DNA from 2 places in the Alteromonas sp. McT4-15 genome. Region 1 is predicted to be linked to the other one. Evidence: predicted binding sites of a transcription regulator. Region 1 holds the regulator's gene; the other holds the start of a gene.
The links. The regulator FNR, encoded in region 1, switches genes on or off when oxygen is low (the NO sensors DNR and NnrR bind a similar motif). The targets are predictions, from matches to a motif close to TTGATCTAGATCAA.

Region 1 (11,792 bases):
TTTTTTAACGAAATGGGAAGTTTCCTGTCGTTTATGATGCCCTCAGTTAAAGGGTTAATGGTGCAATTTAACGATAAACACCTAGATTTTGTTACTCCACAAGGTGTTAAGGTTAACAACGGTATTATGCAGTTAGATGAGGAATGGCTAAAAGACGCTAAAGACCTTACGCTGCCTGAAGCGCCGTTAAGAATTACCGCTATGGCATCAAGTTAGAAGCTGATACCTAATTTGTTCTGCAATTCGGGCGATAGTTTCTTCGCCCTTTGTGCATAACTCTTGTGCACGATGAAACTCCATAATCCCCACATCGGTAAGTTGAGGCTCAATAAGAATATCGGGTGGATCGCCAGCTAAGCGCGAACGAGTAACGCGTGCTTGAAGGATATCAAGCGAACTACTCATCACACTCATGATACCTGGTGGGTTACTTTTCTTTGCTTTTGCGGGCACTTCAGTCACTTCTTCTTCAATTTTTTCAATAACTTCTGAAGCTATTGATTCATCAGTGACAACAGTTGGCTCTTTTTCTTCTTGCTTACTATCGGGTGAAAACCATTGCTTCAACACATTTTGACTTTTGGTAAAAAAGTCTTCTGTTTTACGTTGATTTTCTTCATGATCATGACGTAACTTTTCAATCATTAACGGACGAAAATCTGCATTGAGGTTTACCGCAATTACAAAATCCGCACCTAACTGTCGGCACAGATTAACAGGAACTGGATTCACAACCGCGCCGTCAACAAGCCAGCGATCGCCATGCGCAACGGGCGCAAACAGGGCGGGAATTGCACATGAAGCCTGAATTGTGTCGCCAATAGGACCAGAGTTAAACACGACTTCGCGGCCCGAATACAAATCGGTTGCTACTGCTGCGAAAGGTTTTAGCATATCTTCGTAGTTTTCAACACAAAACTCGTTAGACAGCTTATCAAACACCTTTTGGCCGCTGGCAATTCCACCACGTCGAAGACCTACACCCATTAGCGCCAGCACTTGCCAGTCGCTTAGCGAGCACGCCCATTCTTGTAACTCATCCAATTTTCCACTTGCGTAGGCAGCACCGACGTATGCGCCGATAGAGCACCCTGCAACGACATCTATCTTAACACCGAGTTTTTCCAGTGCTTTTATAATACCGATATGGGTCCAGCCTCTTGCTGCACCAGCACCTAACGCAAGTCCTATTTTCATTTATCGCGGTTCCATTATATTGACTACTTCGATAGTGTTGTCACTATCTAGTGCGCTCTCATCTGCACTTGTATTAAAAGAGGGTTGATCAAAACCGATATCGCCATCTTCTACCGGGCCATCTTGCGTAGTAATTGATTTAAAATCGTATAAATTGCTGTCTACCAAGTGTGAAGGTGCCACGTTTTGTAGCGCCCTGAACATAGATTCGATACGACCTGGAAAGCGACGATTCCAATCTTGCAACATGGCTTTAATATTCTGGCGCTGTAGGTTCTCTTGTGAACCGCATAGGTTACACGGAATGATAGGAAACTCTGCTGCCTGAGAATATTTTTCGATATCTTTTTCAGTGCAATAGGCTAGTGGGCGAATAACAATGTGTTCACCGTTGTCGCTAACAAGCTTTGGTGGCATCGATTTTAGTTTACCGCCATGAAACATATTTAAAAAGAAGGTTTCTAGCATGTCATCACGGTGATGGCCAAGTGCAATTTTAGTTGCTCCTAATTCTTTCGCAGTGCGATACAAAATACCGCGACGCAAACGAGAGCAAAGTGAGCAGGTTGTTTTACCTTCAGGAATTTTATCTTTAACAATTGAATAGGTGTCTTCTTCGACGATTTTGTAATCGACACCAATGCTATCTAGATACTCAGGCAAAATATGCTCCGGGAAACCGGGCTGTTTCTGGTCTAGGTTTACGGCAACAATATCAAAGTGAATAGGCGCAATCTTCTTTAAGAATAAAAGAATGTCGAGCATGGTGTAACTGTCTTTACCGCCTGATAGGCACACCATTACCTTGTCATTATTTTCAATCATTCCAAAATCGCCAATGGCTTTACCCACATTTCGGCGAAGGCGTTTTTGAAGTTTGTTGAAGTTGTACTTTTGCTTACTTTGCGTCGCATTTAGAGGCGCCGCATCAGCACCATTTGTGCCTAGACTCATAATTAACTAGCTTGGTTTGTAATAAAAAGCACATTATACAATAAAGCACCTTTTCGAAACCATGCCTGCGCACGTTAATTTATTCGCTATTGTTCGTTCAGAGTTCTTGTTCGTTCAAAATAATGACATCCTACTTTGCACAGCACTTAGTTTGCCAACGGTGATACAAAACCGTCGGGCTTGAGTGCCAACACATCGCAGTTCAGTTCATCGATAACATGTTCTGCAGTATTACCAATCAAAGCGGCTGAAATGCCAACTCTGCCAACTGTGCCGATGATAACGAGTTCTGCGTCAATGTCTTTTGCAACCATGGGGATAACCTTTTCTGGCAATCCTTCTTTAACTACGCATTTATTATCAGGTACACCATATTTAAGTGCATGGGCGCGCATTTCATTCTGGTGGTGTTGCTTAACCGCATCATGATAAGTGTCAGGGTCGAACTCAGGGACTTCAATAGCAATATTTAGCGGTGTAGAAGGGTAGCTGTTAACAAGATTGACATTCCCTTTTAAAAGCGACGCATAGTCGTTGGCAATAACGGTAATTTTATCATTGAGCGCAGCATGTTCGTCGTCTTCAGTACCTACGTTTACAGCAGCAATAATTTCGCCACCTTCTGGCCAATCGTGCTCTTTTACCAATAATACTGGACGAGGGCATTTACGCATCAGGTGCCAGTCTGTGGGCGTAAATATAACGGATGCCAAGTCATCATGTTTCTTAGTTGCTTTAACCACTAAATCGATTTGATTGTCCAAGGCATAATGAATAATTGATTCATAGGCGCGATTATTCCACTCAACAACAATATCAGTTTCTCCATAGCCTTGCTTGTGAAGCTCTCCTGATAGCCATTTGGCGTGTTCGTTAGTGACGGCGTCGCGCATTGACTCTCTTTCATCAGGGCTAAGCATAGTGGTCATGTCATAAGAGAGATCGTATACCACCATCATGGCTGTTACTGAAGCGCCCAATTTTGACGCTAATTCGTAGGCCCTGCTTAAGGCAGGTTGGTTGTCTCGCTCGGCATCAACAACAGCAAGGATGCGTTTGTACTCAATCATAACTACCCCTTATAAACAAAAGCTTAGTATTTAGTTTTATAAATAAGTTGGACGCTTAAGGTAAGTGTAAACGACAATACTAAAAACGTTAGTTGTTTTAGATCAATAAATAAAAAAGGCGCTTTCAAAGCGCCAATCTTAATCTTGTTATCAGTTGTTGATTAGGGTTCCTAACCGTTACACACAACGCTGGGACCGTTAAGCGCTTCTAGTTTTGTACTAAGTCGATCAAAATCTAAAATAGTAATAAGCTTGCCATCTACCTTGATAATACCGTCTTTTTGGAAGCGACTTAACAGGCGACTTATCGTTTCGATAGTCAAACCTAAATAGTTACCTATTTCATTACGTGTCATCGTTAAGTGAAACTCTCTGTGTGAAAAACCACGTTCTTCAAAACGTTGAGACAAATGCGAGATGAAATATAAGAGACGTTCTTGGGCTGTGCGTTTATTTAACAGCATAATCATATCGTGATCTTGCTTAATTTCCGCACTCATGAAGCTCATAATCTGGTGACGAAGTTTTGGAAATTGTACTGACATTTCATCTAACGTTTCGTAGGGAAGTTCGCACACCATTGCAGTTTCAAGAGCCTGCGTGTAGCTTTGATGCTGATTTTCACGTAGTGCATCAAAGCCTATGATATCGCCAGGAAAGTGAAAACCTGTTATCTGCTCTTCACCTTCTTTGTTTGTAACAAAAGACTTAAATGAGCCTGTGCGAACAGCAAAGAGTGAACGAAAGGTATCGCCAGTTTGGATAAGCGTATCGCCCTTATGGAGTGGTTTTTTACGCTCAATAATGTCATCAAGAGACTCAATTTCTGTCTTATTCAATGCCACTGGTAGACATAAATGACTGAAACTGCAGTTTTGACAATGTATAGAGAATTGGCTTCCTTTGCTCATAAATACTAACTCACAAATTACAGGGTTTACTTTGTTATGATACCGCAAGATTTAGGCGATTGCGCGATAAATCAGATAAACAGCATATATAGCCATTATGCTCGCGATCCCTTGTCTAACCAATATGTTTTTAAATCCTGAGATCAACCATTGGCTACCCAAGCTTGTCGCAATCAGTGTAGGCAATGTGCCTAACCCAAAGAAGAACATAATTGCGCTACCTTGCAAGGCACTGCCAGAAGCCAATGACCATGTTAATGTCGAATACACTAACCCGCACGGTAACCATCCCCAAATAAAGCCGTAGGGAAAGGCGCTCAGCGGCGTCCTAAATGGTAAAAAACGTTTAGAGTAAGGCTGTATTTTTTTAAATATTCCGTTGCCCAACCGTTCTAGTTTGGTTAAGCCGGTATACCACTGCCCGAGATAGCATGCCAATAGCAGTAGCATGATGCCGCTAATCAGTGAAAGTGCATAATTCGCGAGGGGAATATAATCAGCGGCAATTTTTCCAAAAAAACCAGTTATACCGCCTGCGATGGTATAACTCACAATGCGCCCAATATTATAAGTCAGTGTATAGGGGAAGGGGGAAATGCCTTTGGGGGTAACCATTCGTAGTGCGGTTACAATACCCCCACACATTCCTACACAGTGAACGCCGCCTGCGAGGCCAATAAGAAAGGCAGAAAAGTAATTAATGCCTTCCATGAGTCTCGTTTTCAGGTTGATTGACTGATGTTTTCGCTGTGTTCGTGTGTTTAGATAAGTGAGTTAATTCTTCTTTTTCTTGCAGTTTCTTACGTTGTTCTGCAAGTTGTTTTTCCTCTGGCGACAGATCATCATCAAACAAAATACTGTAGCCTTGACGATCGAGGTCTTCAAACTGATTGGACTTTACAGCCCAAAAGAAAATAACGATAGCGACGGCCACGATAATGATGGCGATGGGTATAAGGACGTAAATAATGCTCATGCTACTTACTCAATAGTCGGGTTGAGTTTGTCACCACAATAATAGAACTTAGTGACATGCCTACCACAGCCATCCAAGGCGAAAGCAAACCAGATACAGCAAATGGTAGAATCAGAATGTTGTAACCTACAGACCAGCCAATATTTTGCCTAATTTTTTGTTTTACTTGCTTGGCGGTGGTAATTAACTCTGGAACAGAAAGTAACTGATCGCCAAGTAAGATAACATCGGCGGCGGTTTTCGCTACATCCGTTGCATTACCCACCGCTATAGCCACATCGGCGCTAGCTAAGACCGGTGCATCATTAATACCATCCCCCATCATCATCACTTTTTTTCCGCTGGCTTGCATTGCCTGTACTTCGTGAAACTTATCTTCAGGAGTAAGACCACCTTTTGCAAGCTGTATGGGAAGGTGCTGTGATAGGGTATCTACATTGTGTTGGGTATCACCGCTAAGCACAATAAGTGAGTTATGCTTCCCAAGGGCATTAAGGGTGGTTTTGGTGTCTTTTCGTAACGTATCACTGACCTCAAATGCCCCTAAAAGCTTCCCGTTAACAGTGAGATACACGTTTGCGTTTATTGGAACAAGCGCAGTGTCGACTTCTACAAATGATGCACTTCCCATCATAAATTGTGCGTTATTTATTACACCGGTGATACCACCCCCTGGTGTAACAGTAAATTGTTCTACTTGATGTGGCGGTTGGCTGCCTGGTTCGCTCTTGGTAATAAATGCTTTGGCTATCGGGTGCTCCGAACGCATTTCTAGTGCCATTGCAATGTTCATAACGCCGTTTTCATCAACACCATCAGCAAACCAGCGTTGGGTGAGTGTAAATTTACCTTCTGTAAGCGTACCTGTTTTATCAAGGGCTATGGTGTCGATTGTGGTGATTTGTTCAAGTGCATCAGCGCGTTTTAACAATATACCTTGGCGGTTTAGTTTCGCCATTGCGCATGTAAGTGCTGACGGTGTCGCAAGCCCTAATGCGCAAGGGCAGGTTGCTACTAGTACAGATATTGTTATCCAAAATGCATCTTCGCTACCTTGCAAACTCCAGTAGCCATAAGTTAAACCTGCAATAACCAATACAGCGCTAACAAAATAGCGCGAGAAATTATCGGCTAATTGCGCTGCTTTGGGTTTGCTTGCCATCGCACTCGCTTGAAGGCGAACAATTTGATTCACCAGTGCATTTTTGAGTGTTTGAGAAACGGTAACCGTGAGGGTGCCATCTTGGCAAACGGTACCTCCATATACGGTACTTTTCTCACTTTTCGCGACAGGATTAAACTCGCCGGTAAGCATAGATTCATCTACCGATGCCACACCGTCAACTACGGTACCGTCAATAGGCACTGTTTCACCGGGTTTTACTAGTACAACATCGCCTACAGCAAGTTGCTTGGCGAGACATTCACTTATTGAACCGTCTGAATTTACTTTGGTAGCCGACACAGGCACATACTGCATCATATTCGCGGATATTTGCGCAGCACGATGACGGCTTCTATGTTCTAAAAATCGGCTAAGTAATAGCAGAAAAATAAACATACAGATAGATTCAAAATACACTTCACCTTGTTCTTGCAAAGTAGAACGTATACCTGCGAAATAAGTACCAAAAACAGCTAAGGTGACAGGCACATCCATGTTTACCGTTTTTGCACTAAGCGCTTTAACTGCACCTATGTAAAATGTGCTACCCGAATAAAGCACAACGGGGGTGGTTAGTGTCAGTGCTACCCAATAAAAATACTGTCTGGTTTCCAACTCTATTGCACCAAACCAGTCGAAATAAAGGCCAGTCATAAGCATCATAACCTGCATGGTCATAATACCTGCAAGACCAAGTTTTTTTAGAAAGGTCTTTTGCTCTCGCTTGTAACTAGCCTCGTGTTCATCAGGGTGAAAAGGAGATCCGACATAACCAATGCGCTTCAATGTAGTTAAAATTTGACTGAGCTTTATTTCCAGTGGTGACCAAGTGATCAACGCACGGCGCTCTTGCACGTTAACCGCAACCTGTTTAATGCCCTCGACTTTTGAAAGCTGTTTTTCAATTAGCCAGCCGCATGCTGCGCAGGTAATCCCCTCTAGTGTTAACTGAATTTGTTTATGTTGCCCTTCGTCATAAACAAACTCCTCCTGAAGTGAAGGATCGTCATATACGTTTAACTTATCAATGGTATCGAGGATGCTATTGTCAGATTTCTTTGCCGGCTCGGTTCGAAATTGGTAATAGTCTTCTAAGCCATTATTTACAATAGCTTCTGACACCGCCAGACATCCGGGACAACACATATCGCGTGTTTGCCCCAATATAACAGTATTAAACTGGCCTTGATCGGAACTTGCTATAGGCAAGCCGCAGTGATAACAGTCGTGCTGTGACATTATGGATTAAACTTTATAGTGCCGGAATAGGGTAGGTTCAGCGTATTTTGAATTTTCCAGCTCTCATCAAAAGGTGTAAGTGAAACGCGCCACTTACCATCCATGTTTTGCTCAATAAAACCGCGGTAAATACCACTAGCATCTCGACTTAGTAATACACTTATGTCTCTTTCTTCCAACGTTACGTGATAAAAACTGAGCTTTAATGCATTTCCTTCTTGCGGTATACCAGAATGAAACTTAAGGGCGATACTTCCGTTATCAATAGTTAAGTCTGTAGTGATATTGCGCTTTCTCGCTAGCGCTTCTTTATCTAGCGTTGCGTTAATGGCTTTACCTTCTTTATAGTAATCGTCAACAACCAAACTATCTTCTGTTGAGATAGCAAGTTTGAGAAGTACACCTCCCATAATGAGAGTAACGATAGGCACGGCGATAAGAAACCACGGCCAGAATTCTTTATACCAAGGTCTGTTCATTGATAAAGGTTCTCGTATTTACTGCTAAACAACATATTCATTGGCATTTTCAATTGAACAAAAAACACTGGAAACACCTGTGAATATGCTTTTTATATCGCTGTATTTTCTCATAAAAAAAGCCTCGTGGTAACGAGGCTTTTTGCGATATTTAATGATTTAAATCATTAATCGTTCGATAGGCTGTATACGTATGCCGCAACTACGTGAATTTTGTCATCACCCAAGGTTTTCTTGAACGAAGGCATTACACCATTACGACCGTAAGTTAGTGTCTCTGTAACCGCTCTGTGGCTTCCGCCATAAAGCCAGATATTATCTGTTAAGTTAGGAGCACCAAGCATTTGGTTGCCTTTACCGTCCATACCGTGACACGCTGCACAGGCTGCAAAGCGGGCCTTACCTGCGTCAGCAAGTTGCTGATCTACTTCACGACCACTTAGGCTAAGTACGTAGTTTACGACTTCTTCGATACCGTCTTCACCCATTGCATCAAGCCATGCAGGCATTGCTGCTTTACGACCAAGCGTAAGAGTTTCAACAATTTTCGCCCCCGAACCACCGTACAACCAGTCATTGTCAGTTAGGTTAGGGAAGCCGCCGTTTTGACCACGGGCATCAGAACCGTGACACTGAGAGCAATTTTGTAGGAATAAACGCTGACCTACTTTGTTTGCTTCAGGATCTTTAGCCAGTTCTTCAACCGGAACTTTCGCATAGGCTTCGAAGATCGGGTCGAACTTCTCAGCAGCAAAATCTAACTCGCGGTCGTACTCAACCAGTTTACCTTGCTCTTTCGCTTCTATACGCGCTTGTACCGATTCTTCAATCGACTGCACGTTTTGGTTAGAGCTTCTCCAGCCCAGTACGCCTTCCCACGCACCCAAACCAGGGTAAAGTAATAGGTATAGGAAACCCCAAACGATGGTCATGTAGAACATAATTGTCCACCAACGAGGAAGTTGGTTGTTCAACTCCTCGATACCATCAAATTCGTGCCCCATTGACTCGCCTTCTGGCACGCCTGTCTGATTAGATAAGCACCAGCGCAGAAGGAAGTAGCAACCAATGATTAACCCTAGGGTTATCACTGAAATCCAAATTGTCCAAAACATACTCATGAGTTCAAGACTCCTGCTAATCTTCTTTTGATTTTTCTTTTTCTTCGTCTGCAAACACTAGGTTTGCGGCTTCATCGAACTTTTTCTTGTTGTGGCTGCTGAACGCCCACCACACAATGCCGATGAAGCAAACAAAGACGATGACAGTAAAAATGCTGCCTACAATTCCCTGATCCATACTATTTCAAGTGTGTGCCAAGAGATTGTAGATAAGCAATAAGGGCTTCCATTTCCGTTTTACCCTGTACTGCCGCTTTTGCTCCCGCAATATCTTCGTCGGTATACGGAACGCCGAACCCACGGAATACTTCCATTTTGTCAGCTGTTAACTCGCCATCAAGCGTGTTTTCCGCTAGCCAAGGGAAACCTGGCATATTCGACTCTGGTACTACGTTACGCGGGTTTAGCAGGTGAACACGATGCCACTCATCACTGTAACGACCACCTACACGTGCAAGGTCAGGACCAGTACGCTTAGAACCCCATAGGAAAGGGTGCTCCCATACTGATTCACCAGCAACACTGTAGTGACCATAACGTTCTGTCTCAGCACGGAACGGACGGATCATCTGGCTGTGACAACCAACACATCCTTCACGGATATAGATGTCGCGACCTTCAAGTTCCAGTGCTGTATATGGGCGTAGGCCTTGTACCGGTTCCATTGTTTGTTGTTGAAACATCAACGGCGTAATTTGAACCATGGCACCAAAGCTGATTGCAATAAGAATCAAAACAGTTAATAGGCCAACGTTCTTTTCAATTAACTCATGTGGATTTTTCATTATTCGTCTCCTTGATTACGCTGGCTGAGTCGCTGGATCTGCAGCGATACTGCCTTTAGGGGCACGAACGGTTTTCCAAGTGTTGTAGGCCATAACAAGCATACCCGCAACAACGAAACAACCACCAATGAAGCGAACCACGTAGAACGGCTTAGAGGCTTCTAATGACTCAACAAAACTATACGTTAGCGTACCGTCTGCGTTAACTGCACGCCACATTAGACCTTGAAGTACACCAGACATCCACATTGCTACGATGTAAAGTACTACACCGATTGTTGCCAACCAGAAATGTACGTTTACCAAACGGGTGCTGTACATTGCAGGCTGACCGAATAGCACTGGAATTAAGTGGTAGATAGAACCAATTGATACCATTGCAACCCAACCTAATGCACCAGAGTGTACGTGGCCGATAGTCCAGTCTGTGTAGTGAGACAATGCGTTAACGGTTTTGATTGCCATCATTGGACCTTCAAAGGTAGACATACCGTAGAAAGACAATGAAACAATAAGGAAACGCAATACTGGGTCAGTACGTAGTTTATGCCACGCGCCTGAAAGCGTCATGATTCCGTTAATCATACCACCCCAAGACGGAACGAATAGGATAACTGACATCACCATACCCAGTGACTGTGTCCAATCAGGTAGAGCAGTATAGTGAAGGTGGTGAGGACCTGCCCAAATATACAGAGAGATAAGTGCCCAGAAGTGAACAATTGACAGTCTGTATGAATAAACCGGGCGACCAGCTTGCTTAGGTACGAAGTAGTACATCATACCAAGGAAGCCAGCAGTCAGGAAAAAGCCTACCGCGTTATGGCCGTACCACCACTGCATCATGGCGTCTACAGCACCAGCATACAATGAATACGATTTAGTGAAAGAAACCGGAATAGCCATGCTATTACCAATGTGCAGAACTGCAACGGTAAGCATAAAGGCACCTAGGAACCAGTTCGCAACGTAAATGTGCGATACTTTACGGATTACTAGCGTTCCGAAAAAGTTGATGATATAAGCGATCCAGACCAGTGCCAAAAGAATATCAATTGGCCATTCTAGTTCAGCGTATTCTTTTGAGCTGGTTAAACCAAATGGAAGGGTTACAACAGCTAAAACGATAACGGCTTGCCAACCCCAGAAGGTAAATGCGGCAAGTTTGTCACTGAACAGTCTTACCTGGCAGGTACGCTGAACGATGTAGTACGACGTTGCAAAAAGCGCACAGCCGCCGAAGGCAAAAATAACGGCGTTAGTGTGCAACGGGCGCAAACGTGAGAATGTTAGCCATGGTGTGTCAAAGTTAAGCATAGGTGCAAATAATTGCGCAGCAATAAATACCCCTAGGCCCATACCAATGATACCCCAGACTATTGTCATGATGGTAAATTGCCTAACTACTTTATAATTGTAGTCAGGTTGTGCTTGGCTTATTTCACTCATTTTAATGAATCTTCCACTTCAAATGAACTATGGTTTCCAACTGCCAAAATAGTGCGGTATGACGCCTATTAAAATAGGATTAGCGCTTCACACCGAGCTTGGAAAGAGTAATAATTATTGTCTCCAAGCCAGTTGGTACGCGGATGATAAGGTTTTTAATTACAAAAAGATACCATAAACTAACTAAGCTTGATCTCAGTCAATGAAGAAATACATAAAATTTAAGAAATGCTAAATAACGATAACAAGAAACGATCAAATTTTTTACATTTGCAGCTGCCACTTCTCACAATATTAGTCGTGGCAGGGTGTGTCTATTTAGCACATAAGTTTCAATCAACCGCGTATACAGATACTAATGTAGTCAATGGAATCAGAAATAGCTGTAATTTCGTTAATGAAACGTGCGAATTTAATATTGATGACCGTATTGCTATAGCTCATTT
Region 2 (11,792 bases), on a different contig from region 1:
CGAAGCCATTTACAAAGGCCCCTTCAAAGATGGGGCTTTAACCTTAACACCAGCCTTTTGCAATTTCCGATAGAGCGTGCGAGCACTTACATCCAGTGCGCTAGCAAGCCCCGCAACATCGCCTTGGTATTGGTAATAGGCATCGCTGATATACTGTGACTCTAGTTCTTCAAGGGTCAGCAGTAGTGAACGATCTGGTATTTGTTGGCTTACGTCGCTATCTGACGCGCGTTGTGTTTCAAAAAGTTGTTCTGGCAAATCTTTTTCGTAAATAACACTGTCGTCTGCCAGTAAACTCGCTTGTTCTATGATGTTTTTCAGCTCTCTAATATTTCCTGGGAACGAGTACGATTTTAGTTTTGCGAGTGCTGCCTTGTCGAATCGCTTAGTAGGAAAGCGATTAGTGTGAGGCCGATGCGTTTGTGGTAGCGCCGCTAGAATATGATTGGCAAGTAGTTCAATATCGTCTTGTCGTTCACGTAATGCCGGTAGCGTAATGGGAAAGCCGGCGATGCGGTAGTAAAGGTCTTGTCTAAACGTACCTTGTTGCACCATCTCCTTAAGGTTTTTGTGGGTGGCGCATACCAAACGAAAGTTAGCTTGTTTTACGTTAACGCTACCGACTGGACGATAGGTCTGGGTCTCGAATAAACGCAATAGCTTTACTTGCATACTTAGCGGTACATCACCTATCTCGTCAAAAAACAAGGTGCCGCCTTCTGCTGCATCTACTAACCCCTTTTTGTTGGTTGTTGCGCCAGTAAATGCGCCTTTTTCATAGCCGAATAATTCGCTCTCAAACAGGCTGTCTGTTAAACCTGTGCACTCAATAACCACAAAGGGTTTTTCAGCCCGAGCGCTTGTATCGTGAAGTGCCCGGGATACGAGCTCTTTTCCCGTCCCCGTCTCACCGTGAAGCAACACGGCAATATCTGCACTGGCTGCACTGGCTGCACGGTTTATTTTGTTAAGCATAATTTTAAATGCGTTTGATTCGCCGACCATCTTCCCTGGTGCTGGACGATTTGATGCAAATGATAGCTTGTCTAATACTTCGAGATAGCCCAGCAAGCTTCCCGTGCTGTCATAGATGGGGCGCATGAGAATGTCGCAATAGCTTTGCCCCTCGTTTGTGGCGTGAACATGTACCACGCTAGCGGGGCGTTTAGTATCTTGGCAGACCTTTATGGGGCATTGCTCGCCGCATTGATCACAAGGCTTTGTGTTGCGATGGGAAACGCTGAAGCAAGTGCTATAGCCAAGCTTTATATCCACTGGGTAAGTGTCGCGATAGGGTTTATTAACAGCTTCAATAATATAGCTCTGATTGATAAAAATGGCGGGTTTATCGATTGCGTCAATCATGGCTTGCACGATGGAAATATTCATCCTGCTTTCCTGTATATAAGAAAATCTTTATTAAATTATCACAGTGGCATAGAAAGTGTTACACCGTGTTTAAGAAAGTAGAAAGAATAATGAAAATAGCAACTTAAGAGCGCATGCAGAAAAGTATTCAGAAAATAGTGTTGCGCATTTAAATGAGAAAGGAACCAATATGGCTTTTACACACAAAGTAAATCGAAAACACTTTAATAGTTTTATGCTTTTCGCTTCACTGACCCTGCCATTATGTTTGTTAGGTACACATTTGCACGCCCAGCAAATTATAGATAAAGCTAGTGATAGTGCGTTAATAAAAAAGGCGCTAATAGAAGAAGCGAGAGCGAATACCACATCGTTAGAAGGCGCACTTAAACATCGCTTGCAGCAGGCAATTAAAAGTGGTGGTTTGGAAGCGGGGGTTGATGAATGCCACCTAGCGGCAGAGCCTATAGCACTTGATTTGAGTAACAACGGTTGGACAGTTGGACGCACTGCCTTGAAAGTCCGAAACCCCAATAACACACCCGACGACTGGGAGCGTGAGCAGCTTAAAGTATTTGCCCAAGTACTTAACGAACAGTTGCAACAGCACGAGAAGGCACCCGCTACGGCGCCACTGGAAGCGACACAATACAATGAAATTACGGGCGAATTTCGCTACATGAGGGCTATACCAACACAGCAAGTTTGTATGGCCTGTCACGGTGAAATTGTTGCGCCATCGGTTAAAGCTCGCATAGATAAACACTACCCCCATGACCAAGCGACGGGTTTTACTCTAGGTGAGTTACGAGGTGCATTTACGCTTGCCTATTCCCCTCAGTAATCATTTTACGCTCCCTGTTTTTTTGCCATTTTTGTCGTTGCGGTGTCAAAAATGGCAAAGCTATTGGGCCATTCTCTTGCGTTGGATCAAAGTGAACAACTTTTCGCCATGAAATAATTCTGCTCGCACAGTAAGAAATCTCTGCTGTTTGCCGGTATTCCTTGTGTTTTCTACAAACCCAATGCGCTTGGCATAAAGCGTTTGGTATTAGCCAAGGTTTCCCGTTGGTTTGAATATTATTGTTTACTGTCAGGCGTTTACGCCGCCTTTAAGATACAAGGGAGAGCGCCCATGAGCGATACGTTAATAGAACTATCGCGGTGGCAATTTGCGTTAACCGCAATGTTCCACTTTATATTTGTCCCCCTCACGTTGGGGTTAAGTTTCCTGCTGGCCATTATGGAATCGGTTTATGTAATGACCGGTAAGGAAGTCTACAAGCAGATGACCCAATTTTGGGGAAAACTGTTTGGTATTAACTTTGCCATTGGTGTTGCTACGGGCTTAACCATGGAATTCCAGTTTGGTATGAACTGGTCATATTATTCTCACTATGTTGGCGATATTTTTGGTGCACCGCTTGCCATAGAAGGTCTTATGGCATTCTTCCTAGAATCTACGTTTGTTGGTCTGTTTTTCTTCGGCTGGGACAAAATGTCGAAGGAAAAACACTTAGCTACCACTTGGCTTGTGGCTATTGGTTCAAACTTTTCTGCGTTATGGATTTTAATTGCAAACGGGTGGATGCAATACCCAGTAGGCGCTGAGTTTAACTTTGAAGCCATGCGTATGGAAATGACAAGCTTTGCTGAGGTCATTTTTAACCCAGTTGCCCAAGTCAAATTTGTACATACGGTATCGGCAGGGTATGTCACTGGCGCTATCTTTGTGTTGGCGATTTCAAGTTACTATCTCTTAAATCATAAACATATCGCCTTTGCCCGTCGTTCGTTCGCTATTGCAGCAAGCTTTGGTTTAGCGGCAACTTTATCCGTTATTGTGTTGGGTGATGAGAGCGGTTACGAATTGGGTGACGTTCAAAAAGTAAAACTGGCAGCGGTTGAGGCTGAATACGATACGCATCCAGCGCCCGCACCGTTTACTGTTTTTGGTATTCCCAATGACGAAGAAGAAAAAACCGATTATGCGCTTCAAATTCCATGGGCAATGGGGATCATTGCAACCCGCTCATTAACAGAAGAAGTAAAGGGTATTAAGGCGCTCAAAGAAGAAAACAAAGCGCGCATACTTGAAGGCATTAAAGCGTATGAAGTACTTGATGATGTGCGCAACGGCACTGCCACTGCAGCTGAGCGAGCCACATTTGAAGCCCATAAAGACAGCTTGGGCTACGCCATGCTGCTTGAACCTTTCACCACAGATGTGGCAAATCCCACTGATGCGGCACTTAAACAAGCTGTGGATTACAGCATTCCGCCGGTAGCGCCACTGTTTTGGAGCTTCCGTCTTATGGTGGCATCAGGTTTCATCATGCTAGCGTTATTCTTATGTGCGTTCTACTACAGCACTAAGCACAGAATAACCAAACCACGTTGGTTGCTAAAAGCATCACTATTTAGCTTACCCTTGCCTTGGGTGGCCAGTGAGGCTGGTTGGTTTGTCGCAGAATATGGCCGTCAGCCTTGGTCTATTGCAGAGGTACTGCCAGTGCACGCTTCTGTTTCTAACTTAGCCGTAAGTGACGTCGTGATTACTCTAGTAGCCTATTCAGCGTTCTACACCGTGATGTTCATTATTGGCTTCTATCTGATGAAAAAGTTTGCCAAAAAAGGTCCGGTTCCTCCCTCAGTTAACCCTACTGAAAGCGAACTTGACCTGATTGATGACAATTATCTTGGTAAAGACGGACAAGGAGCAAACGCATGATTGATTATGAACTGCTACGCGTAATTTGGTGGTGTTTGGTAGGTGTGCTACTTATCGGTTTTGCTGTTACAGATGGCTTTGATCTGGGCGTTGGTGCTTTACTGACATTAATTGGCAAAAACGACAAAGAACGCCGTGTGATGATTAATACAGTGGGGCCCCACTGGGATGGAAATCAAGTATGGTTCATTACCGCAGGTGGAGCTATTTTTGCTGCATGGCCGATGATTTACGCCACAGCATTCTCGGGCTTTTACTTGGCATTGGCACTGACGTTAATTGCACTTTGGATGCGCCCAATTGGTTTTGACTATCGCAGCAAATTACCTAACCCTCAGTGGCGTAAAGCTTGGGACTGGGCGCTGTTTGCGGGTGGCATTATCCCGTCGCTCATCTTTGGTGTTGCGTTTGGAAATCTGCTACTTGGTGTGCCTTTTGAGTTAGACACTACACTTAAATCAACCTACACGGGCTCGTTCTTTGGCCTACTTACGCCCTTTGCGCTGTTAACCGGGTTACTGTCAGTTGCTATTTTGCTTAACCATGGTGCGACCTGGCTGCAAATGAAAACTGATGGCTTTATTGAGGTTCGCGCTCGCGCCGTATCGGTGGTGCTAAGTTTGGTTGGTGTTGTACTGTTTGTTGTTGGCGGTATATGGGTAGCTTACGGTGTAGACGGTTTCGTCATTACCTCAACCGTTGACACGCTGGCAACCTCTAATCCGCTTAAAAAAGATGTAGCGGTTGAAGCCGGTGCATGGATGAACAACTATTCTAAATATCCATTGATGATCATTGCTCCTGTACTTGGTGTTGTGAGCGGCTTGGCGTGCGCCTTCTTTTCTAAAAAAGGCAATGCTGGAATGGCGTTTGTCTCAAGTGCGCTATTTATTGCAGGCGTCATTTTAACTGCAGGTTTCTCGATGTTTCCATTCTTGATGCCAAGTATCACTATGCCTCAAGCGAGCTTGACGGTATGGGACGCCACATCAAGTCACCTTACGTTAAATGTTATGTTCATTGTGGCCTGTATCTTTGTGCCTATCGTGCTTAGCTATACCGCATATAGCTTTTATGTCATGCGTGGTCGAATTAAGAACGAAGATTTAGATCAGTCGCACACTATTTATTAAGGAGAGAGTCATGTGGTATTTCGCTTGGATTTTAGGTGTGTTGCTAGCGTGCTCTTTTGGCATCATCAACGCAATGTGGTTGGAGTCTACAGAGAACTTGGATAGACCTGAAGACGCCGACTGATAACTAGACAATAAAGGGGTTTATGGCGCAATAGTGGCGTAAACCCTTTTATGAATACTCAACTAAAGCATCTAAAACGCTGAGGTTTACAAGACTAATTCGATGTTATTGAGTCGACATTCAATGTTAAAGAACCCTTAAACGAGATAGCAGTGAGCAAAGAAAAGCTTCCCAACAGGCAAGTACTTAATTCGTGGTGCAAGGATTTAGATAGTGCGCATAAGCTTGGCCTGCGCGCATCGCTAATAACCCTGGTATTTATTAAGTGCTTGTCTCTTTTTTCTTTGCTTATTGGCTTCTATTTTTTTGCAGCTATAGCCCATAGCTGGGTGGTGACAGGTACATCCGCGTCGTCACAAGTACTTATACTATTAGCACTATCTCTTGGCAGTGCGTGGATGTTGCAGGGCATATTTAATCATGTTTTCTTACAACGCAAATTCGTATTGCTAGGTATGTTAGAGCAACTGCTGCTGTCTACTCTTTTGAAACGTCAACATGCAATAGTGCGCACGCAATCCCCCTATTTTTGGCAAGTGTTGTGGCATAATCAGCTGGAGGCATTTACCGACTGGGCAATGGAGTATCGCGTTCAGCAGTGGGTAGCGCTAATAGTGCCAATAATGGCCCTTGGTGTTATTTTTGCGGTAAACCCGATAATAGGCCTGGGACTGCTTCTGACATTACCCGTGGTGCCTTTGTTTATGATTATTGTCGGTAAAGGTGCTGCCGCGTTACATCGCAAACATTTCTTAGCGCTAGAGCGTTTGGGCAGTCTGTTTACCGATAGGTTAAGTGCACTTTCCATGCTAAGTAGCTTTAACGCCAATCATAAGCAAACCGAGCTCTTAACGAACGCTAGCGATAATCTAAACAGCCGAACAATGAAAGTAGTGAGCGTAGCGTTTCTCTCTACCAGCGTCCTTGATTTTTTCGCCACGCTTGCGGTTGCACTAGTTGCTGTTTTTATAGGTTTTACTTTGCTAGGTGAGCTACAGATTGGACCGTCAATATCACTCCATCAGGGGTTATGGATACTGCTAGTCGTGCCGCTTTTACTCAGCGAAATGAAAAAGTTGGGACAGGTTTATCACCAAAAAGCGCAAGCGGAAGCGGCATGCAATGATCTACGCCCTTTATTTCATGTCCAATCAAAGAGTGACAACAACGCGGTTAAGAGTACCTCGTTCAGCGGGTTTGAAGCCCACGATATGCGCATTTTTGACTCTTGTTACTCAACGCTGCCCAACGAATCAAAAGATGAAGGTAAAAGTCTGCTCACTTGCCCGAAACTAGTCCTAGAAGCGGGTGACAAAATCTTGCTCAATGGACGTTCTGGCAGCGGAAAAACAATTCTACTTGAAGCATTAAGTGGACAGCGGCCCGCAACCCATACACTTAAAACGCAAGTGGCATGGCTAACGCAACACCCCGTAATTTTAGCGGGGACTGTACGAGAAAATTTGTGTCTTGATGAGCACTTTGACGACAGTCAGCTTTGCAATGTGCTAGAACAAGTTGAGCTTACCACTTGGCTGTATACCTTACCCAATGGGTTAGACACGCCAATGACGGAGTATCCCAGTATGTCTGGAGGTGAGGCACAGCGTTTAGCGTTAGCCAGAATACTATTGCGTAACCATCAGGTTTGGCTTCTTGATGAACCAACTGCGCATTTACCTGATGCTCAACACCATCGCTTAGCATCACTCATATACGAACTAGGGAAAGAGCGAACACTGGTATGGGCGTCGCATAAAGTGTTACCGGTAAACTGGTTTACTGGCTGTTGGCGAGTGGAAAATGGGGTAATAGCTGACCATGTGGAAGCCCAAGTCGAGCGCGCTATGCCCGTCAGTAATGAGGAAGACTGTCATGCCTAATGTTCAAACACGTCGCCCAGCATACATTACCCTCATTTTGGCGTTATTGCATGGGTTGACGGGTGTGACTTTACTAGTGATCGCAAGTTGGTTTATTGCCATTAGCGCGGTAGCGCTACCAGGCTTTAACTATGTCATTCCTGCTGTAGTTATACGCGCACTGGCTTTACTTCGCATAGCATCAGGCTATGGCAGTATGTGGGTGGGACACAATGACTTGCTCACGCGCATTGCTAGTACTAGGTTGAACTTATTTAAGCAATTACACAATCAACGCCTTAATAGCAGCGTTGGGATGACAGAAGCATTAGCACAACATACGGAAGCGCTTGCCAGTAAATGGATAGCATGGGTAGCGCCACTTTCAAGTGTCACTATTGTGTTCACACTATTGTGCAGTGTGGCAATTGTTATGGGCGTTCCTGGGGCTTTCTACCTCTGTGTGGTTTTTGTTGTGTGGCTGATAGCAGTGGTGATTCAGGCACTTAAAGCACTCGGTTTGGCAAATGAACATACACAGCAATCTTCACACTTCAGGCAAAACGCTAATAGCTTTTTAAAGGCCAGTGCAATATGGCACCTTTATTCACGTGTCAGCTATACACCTGACTCAGAAATCTATCCTACTGCGAGCGCATTGTGGAGATGCTCATTAGATCAAAAAAAGCTCGCACTGCGTACGAGTTGGTGGTTTCAAGGCGTGGCTTACCTTGCTGTAGTATCACTGTTTGCGGGTATTGGAATGACAAGCTCGTCAAATAATTCTGAGCTTACTACAACACTAGGTGCGGTGCTGACATTTGCACCTATCGCCATAGTCATTCCCATGGTGTTACTGGCATCACCAGATTGGGTGAGCCCTTCATTTTTAGCGATTTCTAAGTTCGCACAATATAAGCAAAGCGAAAAAGCTCTTAAACACTTATCGACGTCGCCTATTCATATTTTGCCTCGCCAATCACCAAGTGAGAGCCTGATACTTGATGCGCTGCAAGTTAAAGGCAGAAAAGTAAATCCTACTTCAGCGACACTGCCAGCCAGTGGCGTAGTTGTACTGAAGGGGCCCTCGGGATGTGGAAAGTCTACGCTACTTCAAGGGATTGCAGGTTTGCTTCCTTCTACAGGGCATAGGCAAGTGGACGGTGTTGGTCTGCCAAACGGTGTGCCCTCAAATTGGATATATGTAGAGCAAGAACCGATTGTGCTTGCCGCAAGCATACAAATGAACCTAGATGTAGCAGGTGTCTCATACGCAAAACGCGACATGCAGCAAATCCTCTGCGATCTAGGGCTTGAATCTCTAGCACTTAATACTTGGGTAGGTAAAGCAGGCCGGTCGCTATCAGGTGGAGAGCGAAAGCGCTTAGCCCTAGGACGTGCCGTGCTTGCAAAGCCCTCTGTGTTACTTATTGATGAACCCTTTGAAGGGCTAGATGCTATCAGTCAACAAGCAGTTTGTAGTGTAATTAATGCCTTCGCTCAACATGCATTGGTTATTGTTGCATCTCATGTACTACCTAAGAGGTTGTGTATTGCGCAAACGCTAACGATGACCGACAGCACAAACGCAACTATTACGACTTAGACTGTGGTGTTAGCTCTTGTGCTATTTGCTCTAAAGAGCGCCCTTTGGTTTCCGGAAACAGCGTAACGACACATATCAACCCGATCACCGCAAAAGCACCATAAATCGCAAAGGTCATTGCGGCTCCCAGTGTTGCTAATTCCCACGGAAACACTAGCTGTACTGAAAAGCTGGTTAATGAATTTATTACGCCAACCAGTGAGATGGCAAGGGCGCGGGCTTGATTGGGAAATATCTCTGCCAGCATGGCCCACATAACCGGCCCTAGTGACATGGCAAATGAGGCGACAAAGGCAATGATGCCAAATAACACTAAGGGGGCATTCATCGAAATTGCCGCATTTAAGAGTGTTTTCTGGTGAGCCTGGTACTGTGCTTCACTTAGTGTTGCTTTAAGCGCATTCTTAAAAGCAACGTCAGAGCGAAACACTTCATTGCCCATACTTGAAAGCGAAACTGATAATGATTCATCTAATTCACTGACTTCGGCGATGGCCTCATTGTTTAGTTGGTAGGTAGCTTGTTTAAATCCGTAGGCACAAATGGACATACTGATAATAACGCCAGTCAATCCAATAATAAGCAGGGGTTTTCTACCCCACCTGTCGATCGTAAGCATTGCGACAATAGTGAAGGCAACGTTAACCAAGCCTATCCACACAGCTTGCATGAAAGCCGCATCGGTTCCCACGCCACTTTGCTCAAAAATAGTGGGTGCGTAGAAAAAAATAACATTTATACCGGTAATTTGTTGTGCGATGGCCAGTATGACGCCAACCATTAAGGGGTAGCGCATGCTCTTTGCGGTGACAAAGCCTAGTCTTTCTTTAAGTGACCATGTTTTTTGTTTTAAGGACGACTTAATTTCACTCAGTTGTGCGCTAGCCTGGTGCTGGCTAAACAGTGTTTTAATGGTACTTTCCGCTTCGGCTTTAAACCCTTTCATCACTAACCAGCGAGGACTGCGCGGTACGGTAAACAGTAAACACAACCACAGCAGCGCAGGAATGGCCTCAAGGCCCAACATATAGCGCCAGGTTTGTGTGTCTATACCCAGCGCGACAACCCAATCAAGGTTACTGCTACTTAGCTGCAAGAAGTAATAATTACTGAAATAAGATAGTGCAAAACCGAAAACGATATTAAGTTGATTAACTGATACCATTTTACCGCGATTTTCAGGAGAACTAATCTCAGAAATATAAACCGGGGCAATAATGAGTGAGCAAAACGCAATGCCGCCAATAAAGCGAGCAAAAACTAAGGTTAAGTAATTTGGTGCCAAGGCTGAGCACACCGATGAGACAAGATAAAGTGCTGCAACAATGATCAGCGCTTTTCGCCGCCCTATGGCATCACTTACAGCCCCTGCAAATAGCATCGCAAATAGTGCGCCGAGTGTAGGCGAGCTAACCACGAAGCCTTGTTCCCATTCACTTAATGAAAATTGTGCGTCAATAAAGCCTATCGCACCTGAAATTACACTGGCATCAAAACCAAAAATGAAGCCTCCCAACGAGACTATGAGGGTGTAATACAACGACGGCGATAGCGCTTTATTCATTTATAGTGTGCCTAATGTGTCTCTCATCACGATTTCAGGCTCAAATAAATGCTCGATAGGTAGGCTACTTTTAATGTTGTAAACATGCTGTAGTACCCAGTGAGCAGCCATTTCGCCCATAGCGTGAATGGGGTTGTTTATGGTTGTTAACTTAGGATAAAGATAGCGGGAAAACAGCACGTTATCGAATCCAACAATTGAAAGTTGTGTTGGAATATCAAAACCGGCTTCTCTTGCCGCGGTCATCGCGCCAGAAGCCATTTCATCATTTGCACACACCAAGGCTGTCATGTCCTTGAATTGCGCTAGCATGTGATGCATCCCTTCTTGACCTGATGATTCATGAAAATCGCCTTCAAATAAGGCGTTTTCATTAAACGCTATGCCTGCTTCTTTCAGCGCGCGTTTGTGACCGAGTAATCGGTCGTTGGCATCCTTTTTAAATAAGGGGCCACTGATGTAACCAATATTCTTATGACCTTGTTCGAGAGCAGCTTGCGTAGCCAGATACCCACCTTGTTCGTTATCTACAACAAAGCAGTTCTCATCAAGCTTATCGACTTTACGGTTAATTATGACAACGGGTAACTTTTCACTAACGAGTTTTTGAAGATATTCATCAGAGACAGCCTCTGCATGTAAAATAAGCGCGTCACATCGGCGGCTTTTAAGAAACTCTATAGCGTCATGCTCACGTTTTTCATCGGTATGACCTGCGGTAATGATAACGTGCTTACCATTTTGCTTAAGTACTTGCTCAACGGTACTCATTAAGTCACCAAAATAAGAGCCGTGCAGCTCAGACACCAATAAACCAACGCTATTGGTGCGGTTAGAGGCGAGAGATTGCGCAATCGCATTGGGCTGATATCCCAATGAAATCATAGCGTCTTCAACTTTTTTTCGCGTGCGATCACTAACTTTAGCGTTTCCGTTCATAACGCGAGAAACGGTAGCAAGTGATACGCCAGCCGCTTCAGATACTTCGTAAATTGTTGCCATACTCTTCGGTATTGTTCCTTATTTTATACCGCTAATGTACCTATTAATTCTGCTCTTAACCAGTTCTGCGTAGGCATTACCACTTTGCTTTATCGTTCTTTTTTGCGTTTCATAGTCAACGTGAACAATGCCAAAACGTTTGGAGTATCCCAGCGCCCACTCGAAATTGTCCATCAGGCTCCATGCGAAGTACCCTTTAATATCCACACCCTGCTCAATGGCTTCATTAACCGCGTTAAGGTGGGTATGGAAGTATTCTGTACGATCATCGTCTTTAACTTCGCCATCAATTAACTCATCGTTCATTGCCGCCCCATTTTCAGTGATGTAAATGGGAGGTAGTGTGTATTCGTTGTGCAAATCCACCAAGAGTTCAGTGAAAGCGTCAGGTGTAATTTCCCA

Region 2: the regulator FNR is predicted to act here: its motif matches at 2,289-2,302, upstream of LHL20_RS01275 (cytochrome ubiquinol oxidase subunit I).

Annotation. Positions count from the first base shown of each region.
Region 1 covers NZ_JAJALG010000044.1:8,704-20,495, reverse strand. The annotation lists gene LHL20_RS19070 (DUF2987 domain-containing protein) at 1-216, shown strand, start outside; gene LHL20_RS19065 (patatin-like phospholipase family protein) at 208-1,197, opposite strand; gene ttcA (tRNA 2-thiocytidine(32) synthetase TtcA) at 1,198-2,151, opposite strand; gene uspE (universal stress protein UspE) at 2,298-3,221, opposite strand; gene fnr (fumarate/nitrate reduction transcriptional regulator Fnr) at 3,392-4,132, opposite strand; gene LHL20_RS19045 (sulfite exporter TauE/SafE family protein) at 4,184-4,843, opposite strand; gene ccoS (cbb3-type cytochrome oxidase assembly protein CcoS) at 4,830-5,108, opposite strand; gene LHL20_RS19035 (heavy metal translocating P-type ATPase) at 5,110-7,512, opposite strand; gene LHL20_RS19030 (FixH family protein) at 7,512-7,991, opposite strand; gene ccoP (cytochrome-c oxidase, cbb3-type subunit III) at 8,159-9,112, opposite strand; gene LHL20_RS19020 (cbb3-type cytochrome oxidase subunit 3) at 9,129-9,290, opposite strand; gene ccoO (cytochrome-c oxidase, cbb3-type subunit II) at 9,292-9,897, opposite strand; gene ccoN (cytochrome-c oxidase, cbb3-type subunit I) at 9,913-11,346, opposite strand; gene LHL20_RS19005 (hypothetical protein) at 11,575-11,792, shown strand, end outside.
Region 2 covers NZ_JAJALG010000001.1:283,575-295,366, forward strand. The annotation lists gene LHL20_RS01265 (sigma-54 interaction domain-containing protein) at 10-1,365, opposite strand; gene LHL20_RS01270 (Tll0287-like domain-containing protein) at 1,559-2,212, shown strand; gene LHL20_RS01275 (cytochrome ubiquinol oxidase subunit I) at 2,504-4,099, shown strand; gene cydB (cytochrome d ubiquinol oxidase subunit II) at 4,096-5,232, shown strand; gene cydX (cytochrome bd-I oxidase subunit CydX) at 5,243-5,356, shown strand; gene LHL20_RS01290 (ATP-binding cassette domain-containing protein) at 5,509-7,239, shown strand; gene LHL20_RS01295 (ATP-binding cassette domain-containing protein) at 7,232-8,824, shown strand; gene LHL20_RS01300 (sugar porter family MFS transporter) at 8,814-10,388, opposite strand; gene LHL20_RS01305 (LacI family DNA-binding transcriptional regulator) at 10,389-11,390, opposite strand; gene LHL20_RS01310 (GH1 family beta-glucosidase) at 11,409-11,792, opposite strand, start outside.